3 regions of the Kitasatospora terrestris genome follow, and region 2 is predicted to be linked to each of the others. Evidence: riboswitches for the same ligand, from Rfam matches in the RefSeq annotation. Region 2 holds a riboswitch; each other region holds the start of a gene.
What was found. Region 2 has a riboswitch for S-adenosylmethionine ahead of thrC (threonine synthase). Riboswitches for the same ligand answer to the same signal wherever they lie in the genome.
Positions count from the first base shown of each region.

Region 1: linked by a shared signal. The riboswitch ahead of ABEB06_RS36050 (AAA family ATPase) and the one ahead of thrC (threonine synthase) in region 2 are both predicted to bind S-adenosylmethionine.
Region 3: linked by a shared signal. The riboswitch ahead of ABEB06_RS11130 (aminotransferase class V-fold PLP-dependent enzyme) and the one ahead of thrC (threonine synthase) in region 2 are both predicted to bind S-adenosylmethionine.

Region 1 covers NZ_BAABIS010000001.1:7,880,256-7,889,767, reverse strand. Annotated here, with positions in the region: gene ABEB06_RS36055 (type I polyketide synthase) at 1-4,413, opposite strand, end outside; gene ABEB06_RS36050 (AAA family ATPase) at 4,488-7,964, opposite strand; SAM riboswitch class IV at 8,232-8,344, opposite strand; gene ABEB06_RS36045 (hypothetical protein) at 8,408-9,025, opposite strand; gene ABEB06_RS36040 (DUF1272 domain-containing protein) at 9,048-9,254, opposite strand; gene ABEB06_RS36035 (TetR family transcriptional regulator) at 9,366-9,512, opposite strand, start outside.
Region 2 covers NZ_BAABIS010000001.1:4,669,631-4,679,142, reverse strand. Annotated here, with positions in the region: gene ABEB06_RS21670 (hypothetical protein) at 1-224, opposite strand, end outside; gene groL (chaperonin GroEL) at 324-1,946, opposite strand; gene ABEB06_RS21660 (cold-shock protein) at 2,208-2,414, opposite strand; gene ABEB06_RS21655 (MoaD/ThiS family protein) at 2,907-3,185, opposite strand; gene thrC (threonine synthase) at 3,239-4,522, opposite strand; SAM riboswitch class I at 4,540-4,672, opposite strand; gene ABEB06_RS21645 (glucosyl-3-phosphoglycerate synthase) at 4,812-5,813, shown strand; gene ABEB06_RS21640 (alpha,alpha-trehalose-phosphate synthase (UDP-forming)) at 5,962-7,428, shown strand; gene otsB (trehalose-phosphatase) at 7,461-8,309, opposite strand; gene ABEB06_RS21630 (DUF3263 domain-containing protein) at 8,363-8,590, opposite strand; gene ABEB06_RS21625 (extracellular solute-binding protein) at 8,600-9,512, opposite strand, start outside.
Region 3 covers NZ_BAABIS010000001.1:2,409,904-2,419,415, forward strand. Annotated here, with positions in the region: gene ABEB06_RS11110 (NYN domain-containing protein) at 1-1,316, opposite strand, end outside; gene ABEB06_RS11115 (hypothetical protein) at 1,497-1,763, opposite strand; gene ABEB06_RS11120 (rhomboid family intramembrane serine protease) at 1,911-2,765, shown strand; gene ABEB06_RS11125 (Lrp/AsnC family transcriptional regulator) at 2,762-3,043, shown strand; gene ABEB06_RS11130 (aminotransferase class V-fold PLP-dependent enzyme) at 3,051-4,412, opposite strand; SAM riboswitch class IV at 4,460-4,577, opposite strand; gene trpD (anthranilate phosphoribosyltransferase) at 4,645-5,718, opposite strand; gene ABEB06_RS11140 (response regulator) at 5,848-6,273, opposite strand; gene ctaE (aa3-type cytochrome oxidase subunit III) at 6,562-7,182, shown strand; gene qcrC (cytochrome bc1 complex diheme cytochrome c subunit) at 7,271-8,095, shown strand; gene qcrA (cytochrome bc1 complex Rieske iron-sulfur subunit) at 8,092-9,156, shown strand; gene qcrB (cytochrome bc1 complex cytochrome b subunit) at 9,153-9,512, shown strand, end outside.

The DNA.
Region 1 (9,512 bases), 3.2 Mb from region 2:
GGCCTGCCCGGCGAGCGGCAGCAACCGCTCGGCCTGGGTCCGCAGGGCGGCCTCGCTGCGCGCCGACACCAGCAACGGCAGGCCGCCGCCGACCGGTTCGGGCGCTGCCGGCTCGACCGGCGGCTCCTCCAGGATCAGGTGGGCGTTGGTGCCGCTGATGCCGAAGGAGGAGACGGCGGCGCGGCGCGGGCGGCCGGTGGCGGGCCACGGCGTGGTGCGCTCCAGCAGGCGGACGTCGCCGGCCGCCCAGTCGACGTGCGGGGAGGGCGCGTCCAGGTGCAGGGTGCCGGGGAGTTCGCCGTGGTGCAGCGCCTGGACCAGCTTGATCACGCCGGTGACGCCGGCGGCGGCCTGGGTGTGGCCGAGGTTGGACTTGGCGGAGCCGATCAGCAGCGGCCGCTCCCGCCCCTGGCCGTACGCGCCGATCAGGGCGCCCGCCTCGATCGGGTCGCCGAGGGCGGTGCCGGTGCCGTGGGCCTCGACGGCGTCGACGTCGCCGGGGGCGAGGCCGGCCTGGGCGAGGGCCTGGCGGATGACGCGTTCCTGGGCGGGGCCGTTGGGGGCGGTGAGGCCGTTGGAGGCGCCGTCCTGGTTGACGGCGGAGCCGCGGACCAGCGCGAGCACCCGGTGGCCGCGCCGGCGGGCGTCGGAGAGGCGTTCCAGCAGGACCAGGCCGACGCCCTCGGCCCAGGCGGTGCCGTCGGCCGCGGCCGCGAAGGGCTTGCAGCGGCCGTCGGGCGCGAGGCCCCGCTGGCGGCTGAACTCGGTGAACATGCCGGGCGTGGACATCACCGTGACGCCGCCGGCCAGCGCGAGGTCGCACTCGCCGGTGCGCAGCGCCTGGGCGGCGAGGTGGATCGCCACCAGCGAGGAGGAGCAGGCGGTGTCCACGGTGATCGCCGGGCCCTCCAGGCCCAGGGTGTAGGCGAGCCGTCCGGAGGCGACGGAGCTGAGGGTGCCGGTCAGCGCGTGGCCCTCGTACCCGACCGGGGTCTCGTGCAGGCGGGGCCCGTACTCCTGCGGCATGGCGCCGACGAACACGCCGGTGCGGCTGCCGCGCAGGGTGGCGGGGACGATGCCGGCCCGCTCGGTGAGCTCCCACGCGGACTCCAGCAGCAGGCGCTGCTGCGGGTCCATCGCGGCGGACTCGCGCGGGGCGAGGCCGAAGAACGCGCCGTCGAAGCGGTCGGCGTCGGCCAGGAAGCCGCCCTGCCGGGTGTACGAGCTGCCGGGGCGTTCCCCGTCGGGGTCGTAGAGCGCGTCGAGGTCCCAGCCGCGGTTGTCGGGGAACGGGCCGATCGCGTCCCGGCCCTCGCGCAGCAGCTCCCACAGCTGCTCGGGGGTGTCGGCACCGCCGGGCCAGCGGCCGCTGAGCGCGACCACGGCGATCGGGTCGTCGTCGGCCGCCCCGCCGGGGCCGTACGCGGGCACGGCCGGCCCGGTGGGCCCGGCGGCCGGCGCGGCCAGCCGGGCGGCGACGGCGCGCGGGGTGGGGTGGTCGAAGGTCAGGGTGGACGGCAGGGCGAGGCCGGTGGCACCGGCCAGCCGGTCGCGGAACTCCACGGCGGCGACCGAGTCGAAGCCGAGGTCCTTGAAGGTGCGGTCGGGGTCGACGGCCTCCGGTCCGTCCTGCCCGCGCACCAGGGCCGCCGCGGACCGGACGGCGGCCAGCGCCGCCTCCTCGCTCCAGCCGTCGGACACCTCCGCCGCCTGGGCCCGGACCGGCTCCGGGCCGGCCGTCAGCGGCGCGGTCTGCCCGTCCAGCCACAGCCGGCGGCGCTGGAACGCGTACGTCGGCAGCGGCACCGGGCCGCCGCGAACGCCGTACCGGGCCGTCCAGTCGACGACGCCGCCGCGCGCCCACAGCTCGGCGAGCGACGCCGCGAACTGCCCGGGCCCGCCGTGGTCGCGGCGCAGCGTGCCGGTGACGGCGGCCGCTCCGTCGGTGATCTGGGTCAGACCGACCGTCAGCACCGGGTGGGCGCTGGACTCGACGAAGCTGCGGTGCCCGTCGGCGAGGGCGGCCCGCACGGCGCGCTCCAGCTGCACGGTGCCGCGCAGGTTGCGGTACCAGTAGTCGGCGGTCAGCTCGGCGGTGTCCAGCAGGCCGCCGGTGACGGTGGAGTAGAACGCCAGGTCGGCGCGGCGGGGGCGGATGTGGGCGAGCAGGGCGGGCAGCGTGTCGCGCAGCGGCTCGACGTGCGGGGAGTGCGAGGCGTAGTCGACGGGCACCAGCCGGGCCCGGACGTCCTGGGCGCGGTACTCCTCGACCAGCAGCTCGACCGCCTCCCGGTCGCCGGAGACCACGGTGGCGGCCGGTCCGTTGACGGCGGCGACGCTGATCCCGCTCGGCCGGTCGGCGAGCCGCGCGGCGACCTCCTCGGCGGGCGCCGGGATCGCGGCCATCGCGCCCCGGCCCGAGGCGCCGAGCCCGGCGATGGCCTGCGAGCGCAGCGCGACCACGGCGGCCGCGTCCTCCAGGGTGAGCGCGCCGGCCACGTACGCCGCCGCGATCTCGCCCTGCGAGTGGCCGATCACCGCGGCCGGCCGGACGCCCTCGGCGCGCCACAGCGCGGCCAGCGCCACGTTCACGGCGAACAGCACGGGCTGCACCACGTCCACCCGCTCCAGCCCGGGCGCCCCCGGCTCGCCGCGCAGCACCGCGCCCACCGACCAGTCGGTGTACGGGGCCAGCGCCCGCTCGACGGCGGCCAGCTCATCGGCGAACGCCGGTGCGGTGTCCAGGAGTTCGCGGGCCATGCCGTCCCACTGGGAGCCCTGGCCGGGGAAGACCAGCACGGTCGGACCGCCGGCGTGCGCCCGGGCCTGGACCAGCCCGGCGGCCTGCCCGCCTTCCGCGAGCGCCGCGAGGCCCGCCAGCAGCTCCGCGCGGTCGGTGCCGGTGACGGCGGCGCGGTGCTCGAAGGCGGTCCGGGTGGTGGCGAGCGCCCGGCCGAGCCCGGCCGGGGTGAGGTCGCTCCGGGACTCGGCGAACTCCCGCAGCCGGGCCGCCTGTTCGCGCAGCGCCGCCGGGCTCCGACCGGACACCGGCCACAGCACCCGCGCACCCGCGTCCTCCGCGGTCGCGGTCGGCGCACCCTGGCCCTCCGTCGCCGCGGCCGCGCCCTGCGGCCCGGCAGCCACCACGACGTGGGCGTTGGTGCCGCCCACCCCGAAGGAGCTCACGCCCGCGACCGGCGTTCCGCCGTCCTCCGGCCACGGCCCGGACTCGGTCCGCACCCGCAGGCCCAGCTCCGCGAAGGGGATGCCCGGGTTGGGCGTGGCGAAGTTGAGGCTGGCCGGCAGCCGGCCACGGTGCACGGCGAGGACGGTCTTCAGCAGCCCGACGATGCCCGCCGCGCCCTCCAGGTGCCCGACGTTGGTCTTGGCCGAGCCGACCAGCAGCGGCGACCCGGCTGCCCGGCCGGCGCCGAGCGCCTCGCCGAGCGCGGCGGCCTCGATCGGATCGCCGACCCGGGTCCCGGTGCCGTGCAGCTCCACGTACCCGACCCGCGCGGGCTCGACCCCGGCCCGGCGCAGCGCCCGGCGCACCACGTCCGCCTGGGCGGCGGCACTCGGCACGGTCAGCCCCTCGGTGGCGCCGTCGCTGTTGACCGCGCTGCCGAGCAGTACCGCGTACACCCGGTCGCCGTCCGCGAGCGCCCGCACCAGCGGCTTCAGCACCAGCACCACGCCGCCCTCGCCGCGGACGAAGCCGTTGGCGCGGGCGTCGAAGGTGAAGCTGCGGTCGTCCGGCGACAGCGCGCCGAACCGCTCCATGGCCAGCGCCGAGTCCGGCGCCAGATTGAGGTGGACACCCGCCGCCAGCGCGTACTCCGCCTCGCCGGACCGCAGCGCCTCCACCGCGAGGTGGACGGCGACCAGCGAGGAGGACTGCGCGGAGTCCACCGTGAGGCTCGGCCCGCGCAGGTCCAGCGCGTACGACACCCGGTTGGCGATGACGCCCCGGTTGAGGCCGGTCAGCGTGTGCCGGGTGGGCGAACCGGTCCGGGCCGCCAGCGCGGCGTAGTCACCGCCGATCGCGCCGACGAACACCCCGGTCCGGCTGCCCGCCAGCCCGGCAGGCACCACCCCGGCGTCCTCCAGCGCCTCCCACGCCAGTTCGAGCACCAGGCGCTGCTGCGGGTCGGCGGCGGCCGCCTCGGCCGGGGTGATGCCGAAGAAGTCGGCGTCGAACCGGTCGACCTGCTCCAGGTACCCGCCCGCCCGGACCGGCTCGCCGTCCGCGAACCGGCCCGCCGGGGGCGCCCCGACCGCGCTGCGGCCGGCGTCCAGCAGCTGCCAGAACGCCTCCGGGTCCGGCGCACCGGGCAGCCGGCACGCGGCGCCGATCACGGCCACCGCCTCCGGTGAGCCGGCGTCGAGCACGGACGGGTCGGGGAATTCCGCCATGGTGGGTTCCACTCCTGGGGCCGGTGTCGTCTTCCGTCCCGCAGCGTCCCCCGCCGACCCGTCCCACCGGGCCCCTACGCAACCCCTGTCGTACCCCTAGCCCCGAGTCCGAACGGCACCCCGACCCCGCTCCCGCCCGCCGACGCTCCCGCTCCGCCGTCCGCGCCGCCGACCACCGCCGCCAGGTCCACCCGGCGACGGACCCCCAACTTCCGGTACACCTTGGTCAGATGCTGTTCCACGGTGCTCACCGTGATGAACAGCTTGCGCGCGATGTCCCGGTTCGAGAGTCCGCGGACCGCCAGCTCCACCACCCGCCGCTCGGCGTCCGACAGCCCCTCCGCGGGCGGCCCGGCGGCCGGTCGAGCGCCGGCCGGGGGCTGCGGGGCTCCGGGATGCACGGGAACCGGGTGCGCGACGGCCTGCTGGGCGACCGCCGGAGGAGCGAACGTCTGGTACGCGACGGCCGGATGCGCGAACGCCGGGTGCGCGACGGCCTGAGGCCCGGGCATCGGGGGCGCGGGCGTCTGCGGCTCGACGGCCGGACCGGCCACCACCGCATGGGCCACGGCCGGATGGGCGACCGGGGAATGCACCACCGCCTGCGCGAGTGCCGGGTGAGCGACGGCCGGATGCGCGACAGCCTGAGGCCCGGGCATCGGGGGCGCGGGCGTCTGCGGCTCGACGGCCGGACCGGCCACCACCGCGTGGGCCACGGCCGGATGGGCGACCGGGGAATGCACCACCGCCTGCGCGAGTGCCGGATGCCCAAGTGCCGGATGCACGACGGCCGGGTCGGCGCCCTGCGGGCGGGCGAGCACCGACGGCCCGGCGGCCGGCTGTGCCACCGCGGCCTGCACCAGCGCCGGGACCACCGACAGGGCCGGGCTGCGGCGCAGCCGGCGGTCCGTCAGCCGGGCGCCGCCCGGGTCGCCGTCGGTCCGCTGCGCCTGGCTCAGCTCGGCCAGCGCCCCCGCCAGGTCGGCCTCCGCACCCGCTTCCTCCAGCAGCTCCACCGCCTGCTCCAGCAGCGCGGTCCGCTCCGCCCGCTCCCCCGCCGCCGCCCGGATCCACAGCGCCTGCCCGCGCAGCCGCAGCGGCCCCGCCTCGCCGAGCCGGGCCAGCTGCTGGTCCGCCAGGAACGCGGCCGCCTGCGGCCGGCCCAGCGCGAGCTGCGCCCGGGCCGCGCCCAGCCGCCACGGGGCCATCGCCGGCAGGTGCTCAAGCCCCCAGCGGGCCATGGTGTCGCCGCACGCCCGGTACTCGCCCAGGGCCTCCTTGGCCCGTCCGACCGCCAGCAGGTGCCCGGCCCTGGCGTACCGCAGGTGCAACCCGCCGGGCGTCCGCGCCATGCCGTCCGGTACGGCCAGCTCCAGGAAGCGCGCCGCGTCCTGGTGCAGGCCCAGGGCCGTCCGGGCGGCCACCATCGTGGACAGCGGCAGGCCCACCGCGACGCCCCACGCGTCCGGCGTCACCTGTGCGAACGCCGCCCGCGCCGCCTCGTCGGCGGTCCGCAGGTCGCCCTGGCGCAGGGCCGCCTCCGCCCGCAGCGCGGAGTACAGCGCCTGCCACGGCGTGCCGCAGCGCAGCGTGCCGCGCTCCGACAGCACCCCGCACCAGTGCGCCGCACGGTCGGCCCGGTCCGCGTACAGCAGCACCGTCAGCGCCGCGCTCAGCGCCTCCATGCCCGGGCCCTCGACGCCCCGCTGCCCCGGCCGGCCGTCGCGCAGCAGCGCTTCCGCCCGGACCACCGCCTCGCCGACCGCGACCGTCCCCGCGAGCAGCCCGGCCAGCAGCCGCATCCCGCCGGGCGCCTCGGCCCCACCGGCCGCGCGGGCCGGCAGCAGCGAGGGGTACCAGTACCCCAGCCACGTCCGCAGCCCCGCGCTCGCCCCCGCGTTGCCCGCGCCCGCCTCGAAGCGTTCCAGCGCGGCCACGCCGTCCTCCGCGCGGCCCTGCCAGAACAGGTGCCGGATCTCCTTCAGCTCGTGCCGCAGCGCCCCCGCGCCGTCCCCGACCGTCCCGGGAAGCGACGGCACGCACCGGAAGGCCACCGCGTCCCCGTGCGCCGCTCCCGCCCCGGACACCACGGACGCGTACGCCGCCGGCGCCTCCGTCCCGCGACCCACAGGCGGTCCGGCCGCGTACGCACGAGCGTCACCGGGCACCGCGACAGTCCTCGGCTCGGCGCTCCCACCCACCCGGAGGTCACCGCCACCGCCGTCGCCCGCGCCGTCCGCTGCCACCGGCGGCCCGGCCACCTGCACCGCGGCCACCTGCACCGCGGCCACCTGCACCGCGGCCACGGCGCTCTCCGGCTCCGCCGAGCCGGACGGCAGCTCGTCCTCCCCCGCCGCGCCCGCGTACCACGGCGGCCGCCGGTAGCCCTCGGCCGCGCGGGTGTGCCCGGCGACCGCCCGGGGTTCGGCCCCGGCGGCGCTCAGCAGGCGGGCGGCGCGCTCGTGCAGGCTCGCCAGCTCCTCGGGACGCATCGCGGCGAGCAGGTCCCCGGCGGCGCTGACGTGCCGGAAACCGCCGTCCCGGAACAGCCCGGCCGCGTGCAGCAGGTACAGCGCCCGCGGCAGCGCCTCGGCGGGCAGCAGCAGCAGTTCGGCGAGCAGCGCGGGGCTCGCCGCGGCGCCCAGCACCGCGACGCCCCGGGCGTACCGGAGCGCCAGCGGGTCGATCCGGTGCAGGCAGTGCATCAGTCCGCGCCGGTAGCCCTCGCCGGCCACCAGGTCGGCCGGTGCCCCGGCGCGCTCCTGATCGTCCATCAGCGCGTGGACCAGCAGCGGGTTCCCACCGGTCAGCTCGTGCGCCGCGCGGCCCGTCCGGGCGGCGGCCACGGCCCCGAAGCGCTCCCGGACGAGCTGCTCCACCAGCTCGCGGGAGAGCACGTCCAGTCTGACCTGCCGGTGGTGCGGCTGGCGGGCGAGCTCGACCTCGAAGAAGGGGTTCGGCGGGGTCATCGTCTCGCGCGAGCTGAGCACGGTCAGCACACCGCTGTTCCGGGTCCGGCGGACCAGGTACAGCAGGAACTCCAGCGACTGCGGGTCGGCGTCCTGCCGGTCGTCGACGGCGATCAGCACCGGGCCGCGCGCGGCCAGCCCGCGCACCAGGCCGAACAGCCCTTCCAGCGTGGGCTGTCCGAGCCGCCCCTCCAGCCCTTCCGCGGAGCCCGGCCCGGCGGTCCGGGCCCGCCGTGCGGCCTCCACCGCGCCCTGCGCGAGCAGGGTCTCCGCGGCGGCCTCCTCGGTCGGGTCCAGCGGCGCGCTCTGCAGCAGCTGCCGGGCCAGGCCCAGCGGGAAGTCCCGCTCCAGCGGGGATCCGGTGCCCATCAGTACGGTGGCGCCGCGCTCGGCCGCCACGTCGCTGAAGCTGTACAGCAGTTCACTGCGGCCGCTGCCCACCGACCCGTGCAGGGCGACGACCGTGCCGACGCCGGCCTCGCACCGGTCCAGGGCCTGCGCCAGGTGCCGGTACTCGGCCTCCCGGCCGGCCGGCAGCGTTCTCGGAAGGTCGTGCGACGAACGCACGGGGGCGATGGACATCCGTACTCCTGAAGCAGGCCGCGAGGGAGCGCGGCCGCACGGCGCCCCCTACACGGAAATCGCGAAGTTCATGGTCGGGTCCTCTGTCGGCCCACCGGACGGCACGTCACGCGCCCCGGCCCTCGGCCGACTGTCGTCAACGACACAGCGAACTGGCACGCCTCAGCAGGTCGATGTCGAGCCTCGCCACCAACCGGAGCCCGACCGTGCGACGTCCGACCGCCCCCTGGGCCACGACCTTCTCCATCCCCGCCCCCGAGGGGCACACGACTGCGCTTGCGGCATGACGCCATGCCACCTGGCTTATCCCCGGGGCACCCCACCGCAGTGTGGGGGTTGCCGGTCAGTCGGCCGGGGCCGTGGGACTGACACTCTTCGCCGCGTTCGAGTCTAGGAAGGCGCTGGTCGGCCCGTCAATCCGATCCCGACTCGCGGGACGCCGCTCACTCGTCGAACCACACGACCAGGCGCACGTTGTCGTCACCGTGCCGCGCCGCGAGCGTCTCCATGGCCGTCCACACGGCCTGCCACTCCCCGGTCGCGGTGACGGCGTCCTTGCGCCGGAGGGTCACCGATCGGTAGAGCGTCTCCCCGACGAGCCACTCGCTCCCTTCGGGCCACTGCCGCACCTCGCCCCTCGCGAGTCCGACGGCCTCGGCGAACGCGGGACTCCAGGACGACTTGCCCGTCAGCCGGAACCCGTGCGCGGTCCGGCGGTACTCGTGGAGCCGGCTGTCGGGGCGCTCCGCCCGCTCGTCCCAGTCCACCGCCTTCACCTCGGCCCAGGTGATCCAGGTGGCACCGTGGATGCCGTCCTCGCCGTACCACTCGGTCAGCTGCGCGAACCGCGCGCCCACGCCGGCCGAGACGTCGGCGGGCAGGCCCCGGCCCGCGGCCAGGGGGCGGAAGTTCGCGTAGTTGCGGACGCCGAAGAGACACCCGAACAGGTCGTAGTCGCGGTTCTGATAGAGGGAGTCGAGATCGTGTGCGGTGTTCCAGATCCCTCCCTGACTGTCCTGCGGCGCCCGGTACTCCAGGTGGCCGCTGATATCGGTTCCCATGCCGGACATCATGCCGAGCCGGTCAACTGCTTTCGCCCGCGCCGACCCGGGCCGCCCCGCGGCGGGGGCGGGCGACGAGCTCGCCGCCGCAGTTGGGGCAGACGTCCTGCATGGCCTCGCTGCAGGGCACGCAGAAGGTGCACTCGTACGTGCAGATGCGGGCCGGCGAGGTCTCGGTCAGTTCGGCGACCTCGCAGCGTTCGCAGCGGTCGCGCATCTCCAGGGCCATGACGGTCTCCGTTCCGTGGTTCGAACATCCATGATCGACTCCACGGACCTCCGCCCGGAAGCGCCGCCAGTGACACCTTTCGTCGAGATCCCGCCACCCCGACCTGCGCCGTCACGGCCGCAGGAGCCTGCAGAAGCGGTCCAGCGCCCGGTCGGTGCGGTCGCGGTCGCCGGTGTTGGCGAGGTCGAACAGCAGGCCCCGGACGACGGCCATGACCAGTGTCGGCGTGACGGTGTCGTCGGGGCCGGTGGTGACGCC
Region 2 (9,512 bases):
CACCGCCCGTACTGCTCCAGCAGCGCGTCCTGGACGTCCTGCGCCACCAGCCCGAGCACGTACTCGGTGCCTTCCGGCCACTGCTCCGCCCACCACCGCCGGTGCGTCACGGCGTCCTCGACCAGCGACACCACGGCCGCGTCCGCGACGTCCCGCGCGGTCAGGTCGGCGAGGATCAGCGCACGGGCGCTGTGCAGGGCGGTTTCGATCTCGGTGCTGGCCATCCCCCCATTCTCCCGCACCCCGGAACGCCGCGAGGGCGGCCTCCCCGTGGTGGGGAGACCGCCCTCGCGGAGCGATCAGGAGCGTCCGATCCCGGAGGATCAGAAGTCCATGTCACCGCCCGGCATGCCGCCGCCGGCGGCCGCGGCGGCCTTCTCCGGCTTGTCGGCGATGACGGCCTCGGTGGTGAGGAACAGCGCCGCGATGGAGGCGGCGTTCTGCAGGGCGGAGCGGGTGACCTTCGCCGGGTCGATGATGCCCTGGGCGATCAGGTCGACGTACTCGTTGGTCGCGGCGTTCAGGCCGTGGCCGGCGGGGAGGTTGCGCACCTTCTCCACCACGACGCCGCCCTCGAGGCCGGCGTTGGTCGCGATCTGCTTGATCGGGGCCTCCAGCGCCACGCGGACGATGTTGGCACCGGTGGCCTCGTCGCCCTCGAGCTCCAGCTTGTCGAACGCGACACCGGCCTGCAGCAGGGCGACGCCACCACCGGCGACGATGCCCTCCTCGACGGCGGCCTTGGCATTGCGGACGGCGTCCTCGATGCGGTGCTTGCGCTCCTTGAGCTCCACCTCGGTGGCCGCGCCGGCCTTGATGACGGCCACGCCGCCGGCCAGCTTGGCGAGGCGCTCCTGGAGCTTCTCGCGGTCGTAGTCCGAGTCGCTGTTCTCGATCTCGGCGCGGATCTGGTTGACCCGGCCGGCGACCTGGTCGCTGTCGCCGCCACCGTCGACGATGGTGGTCTCGTCCTTGGTGATGACCACCTTGCGGGCGGTGCCCAGCAGGTCGAGGCCCGCGTTCTCGAGCTTGAGGCCGACCTCCTCGGAGATCACGGTGCCGCCGGTGAGGATGGCGATGTCGCCGAGCATGGCCTTGCGGCGGTCGCCGAAGCCCGGGGCCTTGACGGCGACGGACTTGAAGGTGCCGCGGATCTTGTTCACGACCAGGGTCGACAGGGCCTCGCCCTCGACGTCCTCGGCGATGATGACGAGCGGCTTGCCGCTCTGCATGACCTTCTCCAGCAGCGGGAGCAGGTCCTTGACCGAGGAGATCTTGGAGTTGGCGATCAGGATGTACGGGTCCTCGAAGGAGGACTCCATGCGCTCCAGGTCGGTCGCGAAGTACGCGGAGATGTAGCCCTTGTCGAAGCGCATGCCCTCGGTGAGCTCGAGCTCCAGGCCGAAGGTGTTGCTCTCCTCGACGGTGATGACGCCTTCCTTGCCGACCTTGTCCATGGCCTCGGCGATGAGCTCGCCGATCTGGGTGTCGGCGGCGGAGATGGAGGCGGTGGAGGCGATCTGCTCCTTGGTCTCCACGTCCTTGGCCTGGGCCAGGAGCTGGTCGGAGACGGCGGCGACGGCCTTCTCGATGCCGCGCTTGAGGGCCATCGGGTTGGCGCCGGCGGCGACGTTGCGCAGGCCCTCGCGGACGAGCGCCTGGGCGAGCACGGTGGCGGTGGTGGTGCCGTCACCCGCGACGTCGTCGGTCTTCTTGGCGACCTCCTTGACGAGCTCCGCGCCGATCTTCTCGTAGGGGTCCTCGAGCTCGATCTCCTTGGCGATGGAGACACCGTCGTTGGTGATCGTGGGGGCGCCCCACTTCTTCTCCAGGACGACGTTGCGACCCTTGGGGCCGAGCGTGACCTTCACTGCGTCGGCAAGCTGGTTCATGCCACGCTCAAGGCCGCGGCGGGCTTCCTCGTCAAAGGCGATGATCTTGGCCATCAGAAGTGGTCCTCCGGGACACGGTCGACTGCTCGGACCAAGGGGTGCCCGCGACGGACGGCCCTGCGAGCGGGGGTCTCGTCCCCTACCGCTCCCGGGACCTCACCGACCCGGTCCGCTTATCACTCTCACACTGTGAGTGCTAACGCCAATGATTAGCACTCTGGGGTGGCGAGTGCAAGCCCGTTCGGCAGATGTCCCAGACATGGCGACAGGCCCGCACGGAGGATCCGTGCGGGCCTGCTGCCGGTGCTGCGGGGATCAGGCCTCGGGCGAACGGACCATGTCCGCCTGCGGACCCTTCTGCCCCTGCGAGATCTCGAACTCAACCCGCTGGCCCTCTTCGAGGGTGCGGTAGCCGTCCATCTGGATCGCGCTGTAGTGGACGAACACGTCCGCACCACCGTCGACCGCGATGAAGCCGTAGCCCTTCTCGGCGTTGAACCACTTGACGGTGCCCTGAGCCATTCCGAACTCCCCTAGTGCTGTGCTGGCCCTTCACGGACCCGCACGCCGCGGGCCCAAGGTCTTGAAGGCCGGCCTGGGGAACCCCCCCGGAGGCAAGCCTTGTCGCGGCTGAATGTATCCGGATAAGTGCCCTCTGCAACAGGGTCAACTTCCGGGAAATCACCGTCCCCGACAAGGGATATGACGGGATGAAAGCCGCATCCACGGCAATTCACAGGGGACATAACGGACCGATCACCGCATATCCCTCGGAGAATCCTGACGACGACCTGACAGGATCGGGGTCGCACTGTCCCAGGTCCGTCTCAGCGGCCGGACAGGCCCTGCGTACCCGACCCGCGGCGGGCCGCACGGAGTGCGGGCGTTCGCACTCTATACCTCCCGACGTGCGGGAATTCCCACGGGCAATGCCGAGAGCCGCCGTCCGGACCGGAAATCCAGGTTCCGGCCCCGACGGCGGCTCTCAGGCGCTAATGGGCGGGTGACGGCGGCTCAGCAGCCGCCGGCCACCGCGGGGATGATCGAGACGGACGCGCCGTCCTTGATCTCGGTCGCCAGGCCCTCGGCGAAGCGCACGTCGTCGTCGTTGACGTAGACGTTGACGAAGCGGCGCAGCGCGCCGGCGTCGTCCAGGATGCGGGCGGAGATGCCGGTGTGGTTGGCCTCCAGGTCCGCGATCACGGCGGCCAGGGTGTCGCCCTCGGCGGTGACCTCGGCGGCGCCGCCGGTGTAGGTGCGCAGGATGGTCGGGATGCGGACGGTGGCGCTCATGCGGGCACTCCTTGGGTCGAGCGGGGGGCGGCGAGGGGCTGCGCGGGGGCGGTTCAGGCGGTGGCGAGGCCGGCGGCGCGGAAGGACTCCAGCGACGGCTTGATGACGGCGGTCATCCCGGCGTCGGAGACGGCGTCCAGGGTCTTCAGGCCGTCGCCGGTGTTGATCGCGACGGTCTCCTTCGACGGGTCCAGCTGACCCGTCTCGACCAGCTTCTTGAGCACGCCGACGGTCACGCCGCCCGCGGTCTCGGCGAAGATGCCCTCGGTGCGGGCCAGCAGCTTGATCGCCTCGACCACCTGGGCGTCGGTGACGTCCTCGACGGCGCCGCCGGTGCGGCGGGCGATGTCCAGCACGTACGGGCCGTCGGCCGGGTTACCGATCGCCAGCGACTTGGCGATGGTGGCCGGCTTGACCGGGCGGATCACGTCGTGGCCGGCCTTGAAGGCGGCGGAGACCGGGGAGCAGCCCTCGGCCTGGGCACCGAAGATCTTGTACGGCCGGTCCTCGACCAGGCCGAGCTTGATCAGCTCCTGCAGACCCTTGTCGATCTTGGTGAGCTGGGAGCCCGAGGCGATCGGGATGACGATCTGCTCCGGCAGCCGCCAGCCGAGCTGCTCGCAGATCTCGAACGCCAGGGTCTTGGAGCCCTCGCCGTAGTACGGGCGGAGGTTGACGTTGACGAAGCCCCAGCCCTCGCCGGCCGGGTCGCCGATCAGCTCGGAGCAGAAGCGGTTCACGTCGTCGTAGTTGCCGTCGATGCCGACCAGCTCGCCGCCGTAGACACCGGCCATCACGACCTTGCCCTGCTCCAGGTCGTGCGGGATGAACACGCAGGACTTGAAGCCGGCCCGGGCGGCGGCCGCGCCCACCGCGCCGGCCAGGTTGCCGGTCGAGGAGCAGGAGAGGGTGGTGAAGTCGAAGGCGCGGGCGGCCTCGATCGCGCAGGCCACCACCCGGTCCTTGAAGGAGTGGGTCGGGTTGCCCGAGTCGTCCTTGATGTGCAGCTGCGCGGTGAAGCCCAGCTCGCGGCCCAGGTTGTCGGCCTTGACCAGCGGGGTCCAGCCCGGGTTCAGGTTCGGCTTCTCGGCGACGTCGGCCGGGACGGGCAGCAGCGGCGCGTACCGCCAGATGCTGGTCGGACCGGCCTCGATCCGCTTGCGGAGCTCCTCGGCCTCGTACGAGCCGTAGTCGTAGGCGATCTCCAGCGGGCCGAAGCACTCCAGGCACGCGAAGCTCGGGCCGAGCGGGAAGCGGGTGCCGCACTCGCGACAGGACAGCGCGGCGGCGGGGCCGAGGTCGACGGTCGCCGAGGGTGCGGGGGTAGCGGTAGCCATGATGGCGGAGGCCTCTCTCCTCATCTTCCCCGTGGCACAGGTCGTGCCACAGGCCGGAATTGGCACCTGTCCCGCGGGGGCCTGCTACAGCCGCGCGGGAGGGTTGCCGGGACGTCAACGGGCCGTTCCCTCAGTCCCTCTGGATGAGCTCTGTGAAGTTGTGGTCATGCGCTGCGGGCGACCCCGGCGTGCGAAGGTCTGATCGCAGTACGAAGACTGTATCCGAAGGCCCGGACGGCGACCGCATACCGTCCGCCACCCGAGACAGACCCGACGAGGGAGTGAGATCTTGCCCGCCGAGCATGACCTGGGGGTCCTCCCGGAGGTGGCCGACTGGCTGCGCCGCCGCTCCTGGACGGCCGCCGACCGGCCGCTGGAGCAGCTGCTCGCCGCCAAGCGCGCCGCCGGGGCGGCCGGCACCGTCAGCGTGGTGCTGCCCGCCCTCGACGAGGAGCCCACGGTCGGCGAGATCGTCTCCGCGATCCGCACCGAGCTGATGGAGAAGGCGCCACTGGTGGACGAACTGGTGGTGGTCGACTCCGGTTCGGTGGACCGCACCGCCGAGACCGCCGCCGCGGCCGGCGCCCGCGTCGTCCACCGGGACGCGATACTCCCCCGGATCCCCGCCGAGACCGGCAAGGGCGAGGTGCTCTGGCGCTCCCTGCTGGTCACCTCCGGCGAGATCGTCTGCTTCGTCGACGCCGACCTGCGCGAGTTCGACCCCGCCCTGGTCCCCGGGATCGTCGGGCCGCTGCTCACCGATCCGGCGATCCAGCTGGTCAAGGCCATGTACGACCGGCCGCTGGAGACGGACGGCGCGGTCGTCCCGGCGGGCGGCGGACGGGTCACCGAGCTGGTCGCCCGGCCGCTGCTCAACCTGCACTGGCCGCAGCTGGCCGGCTTCGTCCAGCCCCTCGGCGGCGAGTACGCGGCCCGCCGCTCGCTCCTGGAGCGGCTGCCCTTCCCCACCGGCTACGGCGTCGAGCTCGGCCTGCTGGTCGACGCCCTCGACGAGGTCGGCCTGGACGCCCTCGCCCAGGTCGACGTGGGCGTCCGGCACCACCGCCACCAGGACGGCCAGGCGCTCGGCCGGATGGCCGCCACCATCTACCGCACCGCGCTGGAGCGGCTCGACCGCACCCACCGCCTCAAGGCCTCCACCGACCTGGTCCGCCCGCAGCTCACCCAGTTCACCCGCACCCCGGCCGGCTTCGCCCCGCACACCCACCCCGTCGGCGCCACCGAACGCCCCCCGGTGACCAGCCTCCCCGAGTACCGCAGCAACCGCTGAGCCCGCCCCGGGCCCCCGTCCTCCCGGGGAGGACGGGGGAGGACACGGGCCCCGCGCGACCTCCGCGGCGGCCGGACCCGTGATCGGTCGCCGGGTGCCCGCCGCGTCGAGTGGTTTGTACCGGCCGGTGCCCGGCAAGGTTGGCTGTATGGCCGATCTCGCGTCCGAACGTTCGAACCAGCCCGGCTCCGCCCCGATCCTGGTGGCCTCCAACCGCGGGCCGGTGTCCTTCATCAGCGAGGACGACGGCTCGCTGACCCTGCGCAGAGGCGGTGGCGGCCTGGTATCCGGGCTGTCCGCGATCGACGACCCGTCCGCGGTCTGGGTGTGCGCCGCGCTCTCCGAGGGCGACCGGCAGGCCGCCCGGCAGGCGCCCGACGGGCGGCTCGACCTGGCCGGCCACGACGTCGGCGGGCAGGCCGTCCGGATGCTGGACATCGACCCGGGCACCTTCGCCCGCGCCTACAACGGCGTCGCCAACTCCACCCTGTGGTTCGTCCACCACCTGCTGTACGACACCCCGACCACGCCGAACTTCGACGACCGCTTCCGCCGCGAGTGGGAGTCCTACACCGCCTACAACGCCGCCTTCGCCGAGGCGCTGGCCGCCGAGGCGGCCCCCGGCGCCGCCGTCCTGGTCCAGGACTACCACCTGTCGCTCGCCCCGGCCCTGCTCCGCGAGCTCCGCCCGGACCTGCGGATCGGCCACTTCTCGCACACCCCGTGGGCCCCGCCGGAGTACTACCGGCTGCTGCCCGACGACGTCGCCGCCGCCGTGCTCACCGGCATCCTCGGCGCCGACCGGGCCGGCTTCCTGACCAGGCGCTGGGCGCTGGCCTTCGCCGACTGCTGCGAGAGCGTGCTCGGCGCCGAGGTCGACCGCGAGGCGCTCACCGTCACGTACGGCGGCCGCACCACCGCGCTCGGCGTGCACGCCCTCGGTGCGGACGCCGACTTCCTGCGCGAGCGCGCCCACCGCGCCGACGTGGACGCCCGGCTCGCCGCCCTGCGCGAGGCGGTCGGCGAGCGCCGCACCGTCGTCCGGGTCGACCGCACCGAGCTGAGCAAGAACATCGTCCGCGGCCTGCTCGCCTACCGGCACCTGCTGCGCACCCGGCCCGAGTGGCAGGACCGGGTGGTGCACATCGCCTTCGCCTACCCCTCCCGGCACGACCTGCCGGAGTACCGCGAGTACACCGCCGCGGTCCAGCGGATCGCCCACGAGATCAACGACGAGTTCGGCACGGCGACCTGGCAGCCGCTGATCCTGCACGTCAACGACGACTTCCCGCGCTCGCTGGCCGCCTACCGGCTGGCCGACGTGGCGCTGGTCAACCCGATCCGGGACGGCATGAACCTGGTCGCCAAGGAGATCCCGGTGGTCTCCGACGACGGTTGCGCGCTGGTGCTGTCCCGGGAGGCCGGCGCCTTCGCCGAGCTCGCCGAGGACGCGATCACCGTCAACCCGTACGACGTGATCGCCACCGCGGACGCCCTGCACGCCGCGCTCACCATGCCCTCGGCGGAGCGGGCCGACCGGACCAAGCGGCTGGCCGCCGCGGCGACCGCGCTGCCGCCGCAGCAGTGGTTCCTGGACCAGCTCGCCGCGCTCTGACACCGGCTCGGCCCGCCCCCGACGGGCCGGGCTCAACGCGCCCGGATCAGCTCCGCCAGACCGCTCAGCAGCTCCACCACGCCGGCCGGGCCGGGCACCACGACGTCCGCCCGGTCGGCGAGTTCGCGCACCGGCGGCTCACCGGTGACCGGCCCGCTGCACACCAGCAGCGCCGGCAGGCCCTCGGCCCGCCGCCGCTCGACCGCCGCGTACGCGGGCAGGTCGCCGAGGTCGTCCCCGGCGTAGACCACCGGGCCCGGTCCGCGCTCGGCCAGGTAGCCGGTGAGCGCGGCGCCCTTGTCCACGCCCGGCGGGCGCAGCTCCAGCACCATCCGGCCGGGCTCCACGATCAGCGCGTGCCGCTCGGCGAGCTCCGCCAGCGGGGCGCGCAGCAGGTCCAGTGCCGCGTCCGGGTCGGCGGTGCGGCGGGTGTGCACGCCCAGGGCGCGGCCCTTGTCCTCCACCCAGGTGCCCTCGGGCGCGCCCGCCCGCGCCAGCGCGGCGGGCAGCTCCGCCCGCACCCCGGCCACCCCCGGGTGCACCTCCGGCGCCACCACCTCGCCGGTGGCGGCCTCCCAGCGCTCGGCGCCGTACTGGCCGAGCACGGTGAGGCGCTCCAGCCCGGGGACGTCCGCCAGCCCTCCGTACTCCACCGCCACGGCCGCCGGCCGGCCGGTCACCACGACCACCGAGTCGACCAGCGGGGCCAGCGCGGCCAGGGCCGCCGCGGCGCCCGGGTGCGCCCGCGCGGACGCCGGGTCGGCCACGATCGGCGCCAGCGTCCCGTCGAAGTCCAGTGCCACCACCGTCCGCGACGGCTGTGCCACCACCCCGGCCACCCCGTCCCGCCCGGCGGCCGTCATGCCCTCTGGAATACCCATGCACCGACAGTAAGCCCGGAGGGCCGTCCTCCGGGCGCAGGGGGCCGGGAGGCCTACCGGCTCCGGCGCTTGGCCTCCCTGACCCGCCGTAGGCGGTTGACCAGGACGGGGTCGTGGGCGAGTGCTTCCTCCCGGTCGAGCAGGGCGCCGAGCAGCTGGTAGTACCGGGTGGCCGAGATTCCCAGCTCCTCCCGGATCGCCCGCTCCTTGGCGCCCGTCGTCCGCCACTGCCGCGCCTCCAGCGCGAGCACGGCGAGGTCACGCTCACTCAGCCCAGCCATGGGCCGAGCCTATCGCCGGACCTTGCCCGCCTCGGCGGCCGCCACTCCCTGCAGGTCGGCCAGCGCCTTGTCGCCGTCGGGCCGGACGGCGGCGCCGATCTTCTGCTTGACCAGCACGCTGACCTTGTCCCACGAGGGGTCGCCGAGCGGGTAGAAGTTGGCGTTCGGCAGGGCGTTCAGGAACTCGCTCAGGTCCTGGTGGTTGCCGCTGCCGGTCATCTCGGCGCGGGTGTCCTGGGTGACGGGCAGCAGGTTGTACTGCTCGTCGAACTTGAGCGTGTTCTCCTTCTGGTAGACGAAGTTGAGGAACTTCTTGATCTGCGCCTTGTGGCCGTTGGCCTTGAAGGCCATGATCCAGTCGGCGACGCCGAGGGTGCTGGGCTTGGCCGCCGCGTCCCGGCGCGGGATGGCGGCCGTGCCGTAGTCGATCTTCGAGTCGATCGCCTTGCGGACCAGGCCCGGGTGCCCGTTGAGCATGGCGACCTTGCCGGCGGCGAAGTCGGCGAACGCGGTCTTGCGGTCGACCGTCCCGGGGTCGGCGTAGGTGAGCTTCCGGTCCACCAGGTTGGTCCGCAGCCAGCTGAAGGTGGCCCGGTTCTGCGGCGAGTCGATGGTGTAGTTGCCGGCGTTGTCGGCGAGCGAGCCGCCGCCGCTCATGGTCCAGATCATCGACTCGCCCTGGGCCTCCTCGGGCCCGAGCGGCAGCGCGTACGGGGTGACCCCGGGCACCTTCGCCTTGATCAGCTCGGCGTCCTTGCGCAGCTCGTCCCAGGTGACCGGCGGCGCGGTGATGCCGGCCTTCTGGAAGACCGCCTTGTTGTAGACGAACACCCGGGTGGAGGCGACGAACGGGATGCCGTACTGGCTGCCGAAGACCTGGCCGGCCTTGGAGAAGGCGTCCAGCATGTTGACCTGGGTGTCG
Region 3 (9,512 bases), 2.3 Mb from region 2:
CGGGCACCGGCCTTGCGGACCCCGTCCGCCACCTCCCGGTCGGCCGAGACCACCACCACCGGACGGCCCTCCGGCTCGGCCCGCACCAGCCGGCGGATCAGCTCGTCCGCGGTCTCCCCGGTCCGGCTGAACCGCACCCGCACCCCGCGCGGCGGCGCCATGATCACCGGCACGTCCAGGTCCTGCCCGTCGAAGACGCAGGTCACCTCGGCCTGGGTGCGCTGGGCCAGCATCGCCAGCCCGCCCAGCAGCCGCAGCCGCTGCTGCTCCAGCGGCAGCGTCGGATAGCCGGTCTTGGTCACGTTGTAGCCGTCCACCACCAGGTGCACCTGAGGGATGGCCAGCAGCTGGTCCAGCAGCGCCGGGTCGTCCTCCGCCAGGCCCCGGCGGGCCACGTCGTTCGGCGAGGCCGAGCCCGGGACCACCGCCTCCACCAGGTCGGCCGGCCGGATCTGCGCGACCGGCAGCGCCAGCTCCCGCTGCAGGCCCTGCGCCGACTGCAGCACCGTGTCCAGCAGCAGCCGCAGCCGCATGTCCTCCACCGAGCGGCCCTCGCGGGCCGAGCGGCGGCCGGCCTCCACCGCCGCCTCCAGCTCGGAGACCCGGTGCCGCAGCCGGCGCGCCTCGGACTCCGCGGTGCTCCGCTCGGTCGCCGCCGCGGTCCGCGCCGCGTCCAGCTCCGCCTGCAGCTTGCGGGCCTCCGCCTGCGCCCGCCGGGTGTCGCTCTCCAGCGTCCGCACCCGCTTGCGCAGCGACTCCACCTCGCGGCGCACCCCCTCGGCGTCCGCCCGTTGGCGCTCCTGCTCGGCCCGGGCCGCGCCGCGCGCCTCGGCCAGCTCCGCCTGGAGCTTCTCCACCAGGCGGCCGGCCTCGGCGGCCGCGCCCTCGGCGTCGACCCGCTCGGCCTCCTCGCCGGCCTCCGCGACCACCCGGGTCCAGCCGGGCGTGCGCAGCAGGTAGGCGGCGGCCGCCACGTCCATCGGGTCGGCGGCCGAGGGCACCGACCCGGCCTCCAGCGACTTCACCAGATCGGGCTGGCCGAGCCGCAGCCGTTCGGCTATCCGCAGCCGGAAGGCCGGCTCGGCCTCCAACGCCGCGGCCAGCGCGGTCGCCGCGTACTTGGCCCGGCGGGCCGGCGTGAACTTGGCGTACTGGCGCAGCGAGGCGGGCAGCTCGGCCGGCGGGATGGCGCCGAGGGCGTCCGCGGCGATCCCGACCACCCGGCGCCGCACCCCCTCGGGCAGCGGCCGGTCCAGCACCTCGGCCGGCTCCTCGGCGGGCCCGGAACCCTCCGCCGGCCCGCTCGCTGCCTCCACCACGTCGTCGGCTCCGATCCTGATCACTGGGCGGTGCCGGTCGGCCGGTTGCCGACGCCCTGGAACTCACCGCTCCCTGCAATTGTCCCGTCTACCCTGCCGCACCGACAGCACCCCCGCGACGAGTCCGCCCCGCGGCCCACCCCGGACGGGGGCGGGACGCGGGGCGGGCGACGTGCGTCAGGCCTGCTGCTCGCCCTCGGCGGCAGCCTCCTCGGCACCCGGACGGGCCACCAGCTCGACCTGGTCCACCGCGTTGCACCAGCGGCAGCGCACCGACTCGATGGTCTCGGCCAGCACCTCGGTCTCCTCGACCTTGGAGTCGCCGGACAGGTCGAAGTGCACGAAGTCGATCACCCGGGAGGAGCGGGTCACGTCGAAACGGGTCAGGTTGCCGCACAGCGTGCAGCGCCAGCGGGTCTCGTCAGTCGGCGCGGCGATGGTCACCAGGGGTCCTCTCGGCGGGTTCCGGCTCGGACTTCCAAGCCTATTGCCTGCGCCGACGCGCCCGGGAACCGGTCCACGGCGCGGACACTTCACCCGTCCGCAGCACCCCCGGTGTCGCCGGGGCGGCCCCGAGGAATGCTCCCCGGCATGGTGCTCCCCGTCCTCGACCGGGCCGCTCCGCCCGCTACCGGGCCGGGCCCGGCCCCCGTGGTCACGTACGCGCTGATCGCCGTCTCGGCGCTGGTGCTGCTGCTCGGTCCGAGCGGCGTCAATCCGCTGTACGGCACCGGGGCCGCCCGGCTGTGCGCCGAGCAGCGCTACGAGCACCGCTGGGGGGCCGTCCCCGCCGAACTGATCGACCGTCGGCCGCTCTCCGCCGAGCGCCTCCGGCAGGTCGCCCCGGTCACCCCGGACTGCGTGCTCTCCCCCACCCCGGGGAAGGTGCCCGCGCTCTCGGTGCTGACCTCGCTGTTCGTGCACGCGGGCTGGCTGCACCTGCTGGGCAACCTGCTCTTCCTCTTCGTCTTCGGCCCCGGGGTGGAGCGCAGGCTGGGCCGGGCCCGTTTCCTGCTCTGCTACCTGGCGATCGGCTACCTCGCCACGTACGGCTTCGCGCTGGCCGAGGCCCGCACCCCGGACGCGGTCCGGGCACTGGTCGGCGCCTCCGGCGCGATCGCCGGGGTGCTCGGCGCCTACCTGCGGCTGTACCCGAGGGCGCGGGTGACCGCGCTGGTGCCGGTGCTGCTCTTCCTGCCGCTGCGCTTCCCCGCCTGGCTGGTGCTCGGCCTGTGGTTCGCCCTGCAGTGGTGGTCGGTGCGCGACGGCGGCTCGGGCGTCGCGTACCTGGTGCACGTCATCGGCTTCACCGCCGGCTGGCTGTTCACCTGGGCCGCCTGCCCGCGGACCGCGGGCCCGCCCGCCGCCCGCCCGCCGACCGGGAGACGCGGCGACGGGGCGGCCGATACGCTGGCCGCACCCCCGTTTACAGGAGCGCCAGAGTGATCACTGCGATCGTCCTCATCAAGACCAGCGTCGACCGGATCCCCGAGATCGCCGAGGCCGTCGCCGCGATCGACGGGGTCAGCGAGGTCTACTCGGTGACCGGCTCCTACGACCTGGTCGCCATGGTGCGGGTGCGCCGTCACGAGGACCTCGCCGAGGTGATCCCCGGTCAGGTGAACAAGGTGCCCGGCGTCACGCACACCGAGACCCAGATCGCCTTCCGCACCTACTCGCAGCACGACCTCGAGGCGGCCTTCGCGCTCGGCCTGGACGAGTAGCCCGGGCTCACCTGCCCGAGGTGTCGGCCACGCAGCGGCCGTCCTCGTTGCGGTAGGTCCACTTGGCGCCGTCCGCGACCAGCTCGCGGACGGCCGCCAGGAAGCGGTCCACGTGCTCCTCGGGGGTGCCCGCGCCGAAGCTCACCCGGATCGCGTTCAGGCTCCGCTCGCCCGGCAGCGACGGCTCCGGCGCCCCGCACTCGCTCGGCGCGGCCTCCTCGCCGCCCAGCAGGGTGCGCACCAGCGGGTGCGCGCAGAACAGCCCGTCGCGGACGCCGATCCCGTACTCGGCGGAGAGCGCCGCCGAGAAGTGCGAGCTGTTCCAGCCCTTCACCACGAACGACAGCACGCCGACCCGGGCGGCGTCCTCGCCGAACAGGCTGAGCACCCGCACCTCGGGCACCTCCGCCAGGCCCTTCTTCAGCTTCTCGACCAGCTGCTGCTCGCGGGCCTCCAGCTCGTCGAAGCCCGCCTCGCCCAGCGCCCGGCAGGCGGAGGCGATCGCGTAGGCGCCGATCACGTTCGGCGAGCCGGCCTCGTGCCGGGCCGGGCCCTGCTGCCACTCCACCGCGACCGAGCCGTCCACCTCGCGCGCCACCGTCCGGCTCGCCCCGCCGCCGGCCAGGTACGGCTCGGCCGCGTCCAGCCAGTCCGCCCGGCCCGCCAGCACACCGGCACCGAACGGGGCGTAGAGCTTGTGGCCGGAGAAGGCGATCCAGTCCACGTCCAGCTCCCGCACCGACACCCGGTGGTGCGGGGCGAGCTGGGCCGCGTCCAGCACCACCCGGGCGCCGTGCCGGTGCGCGACCCGGGTCAGCTCGGCGACCGGCCAGAGCTCGCCGGTGACGTTGGAGGCGCCGGTGACGCAGAACAGCTTGGGGCCCTCGGGGGCCTCGGCCAGTGCGGCGTCCAGGGCGGCGACCGCCTCGGCGTGCGAGCGCGGGGCGCGCAGGTACGACACCGTCAGGCCCTCGCGGCGCCACGGCAGCAGGGAGGCGTGGTGCTCGGTCTCGAACGCGAACACCCGGGTGCCGGCCGGCAGCACCCCGGCAAGCAGGTTCAGCGAGTCGGTGGTCGCCCGGGTGAAGACCACCTGGTCGCCCGCGCGCAGGTCGAGGAAGTCGGCGACGGTGCGGCGGCTCTGCTCGAACAGGTCGGTCGACAGCTGCGAGAGGTAGCCGGCGCCGCGGTGCACGCTGCCGTAGTACGGGGCGTAGGCGGCGATGTCGTCCCAGACCCGCTGCAGGGCGGGCGCGCTGGCGGCGTAGTCGAGCGCGGCGTAGCCGACCTTCTCGCCGGAGGCCAGCGGCACCTGGACGTCGTGGCCGAGCACGGCGAGGGGGGCACAGATCTCGGTGGAAACGGCCATGGGATGCACTCCTCCTGGGGTAAGGACCCCGGAGTGCATCGACCGGTGGTCCGCGCTTGCCGCGCGGACGGATCGCCGCGAAGCCCGGTCCTCACCCAGGGCACCCCGCCACGGACGGAGGGTTGCCGGACAGCAAGCTGGGGCTTGTCGCTGCCACTCATGACCTAGTGCCAGACCATAGCATGATCTTCGGGGGCTCCGCAGCCCCCGAAGACCACGCGTCGTTCGAGGGCTACTTGGTGGTCGCCTCGGCCCAGCGCTTCAGGGTGGCCTCGGCCGCGCCGGAGTCGATCGCGGCCACCGTGCGCTCCATCGCCGCGGCGATCTGCTCGGCCAGCGGAGCGTCCGTCAGGTCGAGGGCGACCAGCGCCGCCGCGCTGTTCAGCACCACGGCGTCGCGCACCGGGCCGCGCTCGCCGGCGAACACCCGGCGGGCGACGCCCGCGTTGTACTCGGGGTCGGCCCCGCGCAGCGCCTCGATGCCCACCAGGTCGATCCCGACCTCGCGCGGGTCGAACTGCGTCTCGGTGACCGCGCCGCCCCGCACCACCCAGACGTGCGAGGTGGTGGAGATCGTCAGCTCGTCGAGCCCGTCGTCACCCCGGAACACCAGTGCGCTCGCACCGCGGGCGGCGAGCACGCCGGCGATCAGCCCGGCCAGCCGGGTGTCGAAGCAGCCGATCGCGTGTGCGGTGACCCGGGCGGGGTTGGTCAGCGGGCCGAGGATGTTGAACGCGGTCGGCACCCCGAGGTCCCGTCGGGCCGGGGCGGCGTGCCGCATCGCCGGGTGGAAGCGGGCCGCGAAGCAGAAGGTCAGCCCGACCTCCTCGGCGATCTCGGCGACCCGGCGGGTGCTGACGTCGGGGCTGATCCCCAGCTTCTCCAGCACGTCGGTCGCGCCGCTGGCGGACGAGGCGGCCCGGTTGCCGTGCTTGACCACCTTGGCGCCGGCGGCGGCCGCGACCACCGCCGACATGGTGGAGATGTTGACGGTCTTCGCCCGGTCGCCGCCGGTGCCGACGATGTCCACCGCGGGGCCGGGGATGTGCAGCGGCTCGGCGTGCGCGTACATCGACTCGACCAGACCGGAGACCTCCTCGACGGTCTCGCCCTTGGCCCGCAGCGCGACCATGAAGCCGGCCACCTGGGCGGGGCTGGCCTCGCCGCTCATGATGCGGTCCATCGCCCAGGCGGTGTCCGCCCGGCCGAGGTCCTCGCCGCGGAGCAGGACCGACAGGACGTCCGGCCAGGTGCGGACCACCTGCGCGGGGTCGCTACCGCCGTTCGCAGAGTGCACGTTCACCATGGCCGTCTCCAGCTCGTCTCGGTACCGGCGGAAGGCCGCCGGAAGGATGTGAGCCAGCCTAGCGAGAGCGGCGGGAGCGATGCGGGCCGTTCCCGACCCGCATCTCTCCAGGTGAGACAGGTCCGACCGTCAGTGGTGCGCGGGCGTCCGGCGGGCCACGCGGGCGGTCAGCAGCGTGGTGGCCGCCGAGGCCAGCGCCACCGGGTCGACCGGGTGCGAGACGGCGGCGTCGGCCCGGCTCCAGGCGGCCAGCCAGGAGTCCTGCGGGCGGCCGATCAGCACCAGCACCGGCGGGCAGCCGTAGATCTCGTCCTTGAGCTGCCGGGTGAGTCCGAGCCCGCCGGCCGGCACGGCCTCGCCGTCCAGCACGCAGAGGTCGACGCCGCCGCGCTCCAGCGCCTTCAGCACGGCCGGGGTGGTGGCGCACTCCAGGTACTCGATCGCGGGGAGGTCCGCGGCGGGCCTGCGGCCCAGCGCCAGGGTGACCTGCTCACGGGTGTTGCGGTCGTCGCTGTAGACGAGAACGGTGAGCGTCTCGTCGGTCGTGTGCGCCATGGGCCCTGCTCCCGGGTGCTCGTCCTCTTATATGTGCCGCTCCGAACGGCCCAGTGTGATCCGGACCACGTTCACTGCGGATGCTACTCCCGCGCACCCCCGCCCGTGAGCCCCTGACGCGATCTCCTTCAACGCGCCACGCCCGCCGGTCACCCGCCCGGGGGACGCCGCCACCGCCAGACCGAACAACCATCAGAAAACGGACGGAGCCCCAGGTGGGCATACCGCACGCACCGGACACTCCGAGGGAGACCCCCCGGCGTGAAGACGGAATAAGGGACCGACATAATGTCCGTCGTGGCGACAGCAACAGCAACAGAAACCGGACACGCGCACGGAGCGGTCAACCGGCCGAACCTGGTCAGCGTGGGAACCATCGTCTGGCTGAGCTCGGAGCTGATGTTCTTCGCGGCCCTGTTCGCGATGTACTTCACCCTCCGCTCCGTCAAGGGCGCAGAGTACTGGCACGAGAAGGCCGAAGCCCTCAACGTGCCGTTCTCCCTGACGAACACCATCATCCTGGTGCTCTCGTCCCTGACCTGCCAGATGGGCGTCTTCGCCGCCGAGCGCGGCGACGTGAAGAAGCTCCGCTCGTGGTTCTACATCACCTTCGTGATGGGCGCGATCTTCATCGGCGGGCAGATCTTCGAGTACACCGAGCTGGTCAAGAAGGACGGCCTGTCGCTGTCCTCGGACCCGTACGGCACGGTCTTCTACCTGACCACCGGCTTCCACGGTATGCACGTGACGGGTGGTCTGATCGCCTTCCTGCTGGTCCTCGGACGGACCTACGCGGCGCGGCGCTTCACGCACGAGCAGGCCACCGCCGCGATCGTGGTGTCGTACTACTGGCACTTCGTCGACGTCGTGTGGATCGGCCTGTTCGCGACCATCTACCTGATCAAGTAACCAGCCGACCACGCCCCTGACCCGGTCTCAGCCGCCGGGACGTCGGGGCGGGCCGGCTGTCGACCGATCCTGACACCGGGGTTATTCCGTGAAAAAGCTCTCCGCACGACGGCGCCACCCACTGGCAGCGCTGGTCGTCCTACTTCTCGCCCTGGCGGCCACCGGGGGGCTGTACGCCGCGTTCGCGCCCGCCGAGAAGGCGCAGGCCGACACCTCCGCGCAGTCGCTCGCGATCGACGAGGGCAAGAAGCTCTTCGCCGTGGGCTGCTCCTCCTGCCACGGCCTGAACGGCCAGGGCTCCTCCGACGGTCCGAGCCTGGTCGGCGTCGGCTCCGCCGCGGTCGACTTCCAGGTCGGCACCGGCCGCATGCCCGCGCAGCAGCCGGGTGCCCAGGTCCCGCGCAAGAAGGTCATCTACTCGCAGACCGAGATCGACCAGCTGGCCGCCTTCGTGGCCTCGCTCGGCCCCGGCCCGGTCGTCCCCAAGGAGGAGGCGTACACGCCCTCCACCGACCCGGCCGTGGCCGGTGAGGAGATCTCCAAGGGTGGCGAGCTGTTCCGCACCAACTGCGCGCAGTGCCACAACTTCGCCGGTCAGGGTGGAGCCCTGACCAACGGCAAGTACGCCCCCTCGCTGGAGGGTGTCGACCCGAAGCACATCTACGAGGCCATGCAGACCGGCCCGCAGAACATGCCGTCGTTCCCCGACACCACCATGCCGGAGGAGCAGAAGCGCCAGATCGTGGCCTTCGTCCGCCACACGACCAATGACGAGCCCAACCCCGGCGGTCTGACCCTGGGCAGCCTCGGTCCGGTGACCGAGGGCCTGTTCGGCTGGATCTTCGGTCTCGGCCTCCTCATCGTCGTCGCGATCTGGGTCGCCGCCCACACCACCAAGGCCAAGAAGTCATGAGCCACGACACTTCCGACAACATGCCCGAGGCGCACGACGCCTCCCACGGCGCGGTCGCCACCCACGGGGACCCGTTCGCCGACCCGGGCCTGCCGGCCCACGAGCCGCGTCGCACCGACATCGACGAGCGGGCCGCCAAGCGCGCCGAGCGCCAGGTCTCCCTGCTCTTCATCGTGTCGATGCTGGCCACCATCGGCTTCATCGCCTCGTACGTGGTCTTCCCGATCGACGAGATCGTCTACATCTTCCCGATCGGCCACGTCAGCTCGCTCAACTTCGCCCTGGGCCTGACCCTCGGCGTGGCGCTGTTCTGCATCGGCGCGGGCGCAGTCCACTGGGCCCGCACGCTGATGTCGGACCACGAGCTGCCCGCCGAGCGCCACCCGATCGAGGCCGACGACGAGCTGCGCGCGGACGTCATCGAGCAATTCAAGACGGGTGCCGCGGAGTCCGGCTTCGGCCGCCGCAAGATGCTCCGCAACACGCTGATCGGCTCGATGGCCCTGGTGCCGCTCTCCGGTGTCGTGCTGCTGCGCGACCTGGGCCCGCTGCCGGAGCAGAAGCTCGCGCACACCGGCTGGGACAAGGCGACCCCGCAGAACCCCATCGCGCTGGTGAACATGAACACCAACAAGCCGATGAAGGCCGAGGACATCATCCAAGGGTCCCTCACCTTCGCCAAGCCCGAGGGCCTGGAGGAGGACGCCGAGGACTTCCAGGTGCAGATCGCCAAGGACGCGCTGATGCTCGTCCGGATCGCCCCGGAGGACATCAAGGACAACCAGTCCCGTGAGCTGGGCTTCGAGGGCATCCTGGCCTACTCGAAGATCTGCACCCACGTCGGTTGCCCGATCTCGCTGTACGAGCAGCAGACCCACCACGCGCTCTGCCCCTGCCACCAGTCGACCTTCGACCTGGCGGACGGCGCTCGCGTCATCTTCGGCCCGGCCGGCCACCCGCTGCCGCAGCTGAAGATCACCACCGATGAGCAGGGCTACCTGGTCGCCACCGGCGACTTCGACGAGCCCGTCGGCCCGAGCTACTGGGAGCGTCCGCGATGAGCAGCGCAAGCGGCACCAGCACCGGTGCAACCAAGCCGAGCAGTACCCGCGCCAAGCCCGCGAACAAGGTCGAGTCGGCCGCGGACTGGGTGGACGGCCGCCTGGGCATCTACACCCTGGCCAAGTCCAACCTGCGCAAGATCTTCCCGGACCACTGGTCCTTCATGCTCGGTGAGATCTGCCTCTACACCTTCATCATCATCATCCTCACGGGCGTCTACCTGACGCTGTTCTTCAAGCCCAGCATGGCCGAGACCGTGTACCACGGCTCGTACGTGCCGCTGAACGGCATCCGGATGTCCGAGGCGTACGCCTCGACCATGAACATCTCGTTCGAGGTCCGCGGTGGTCTGCTG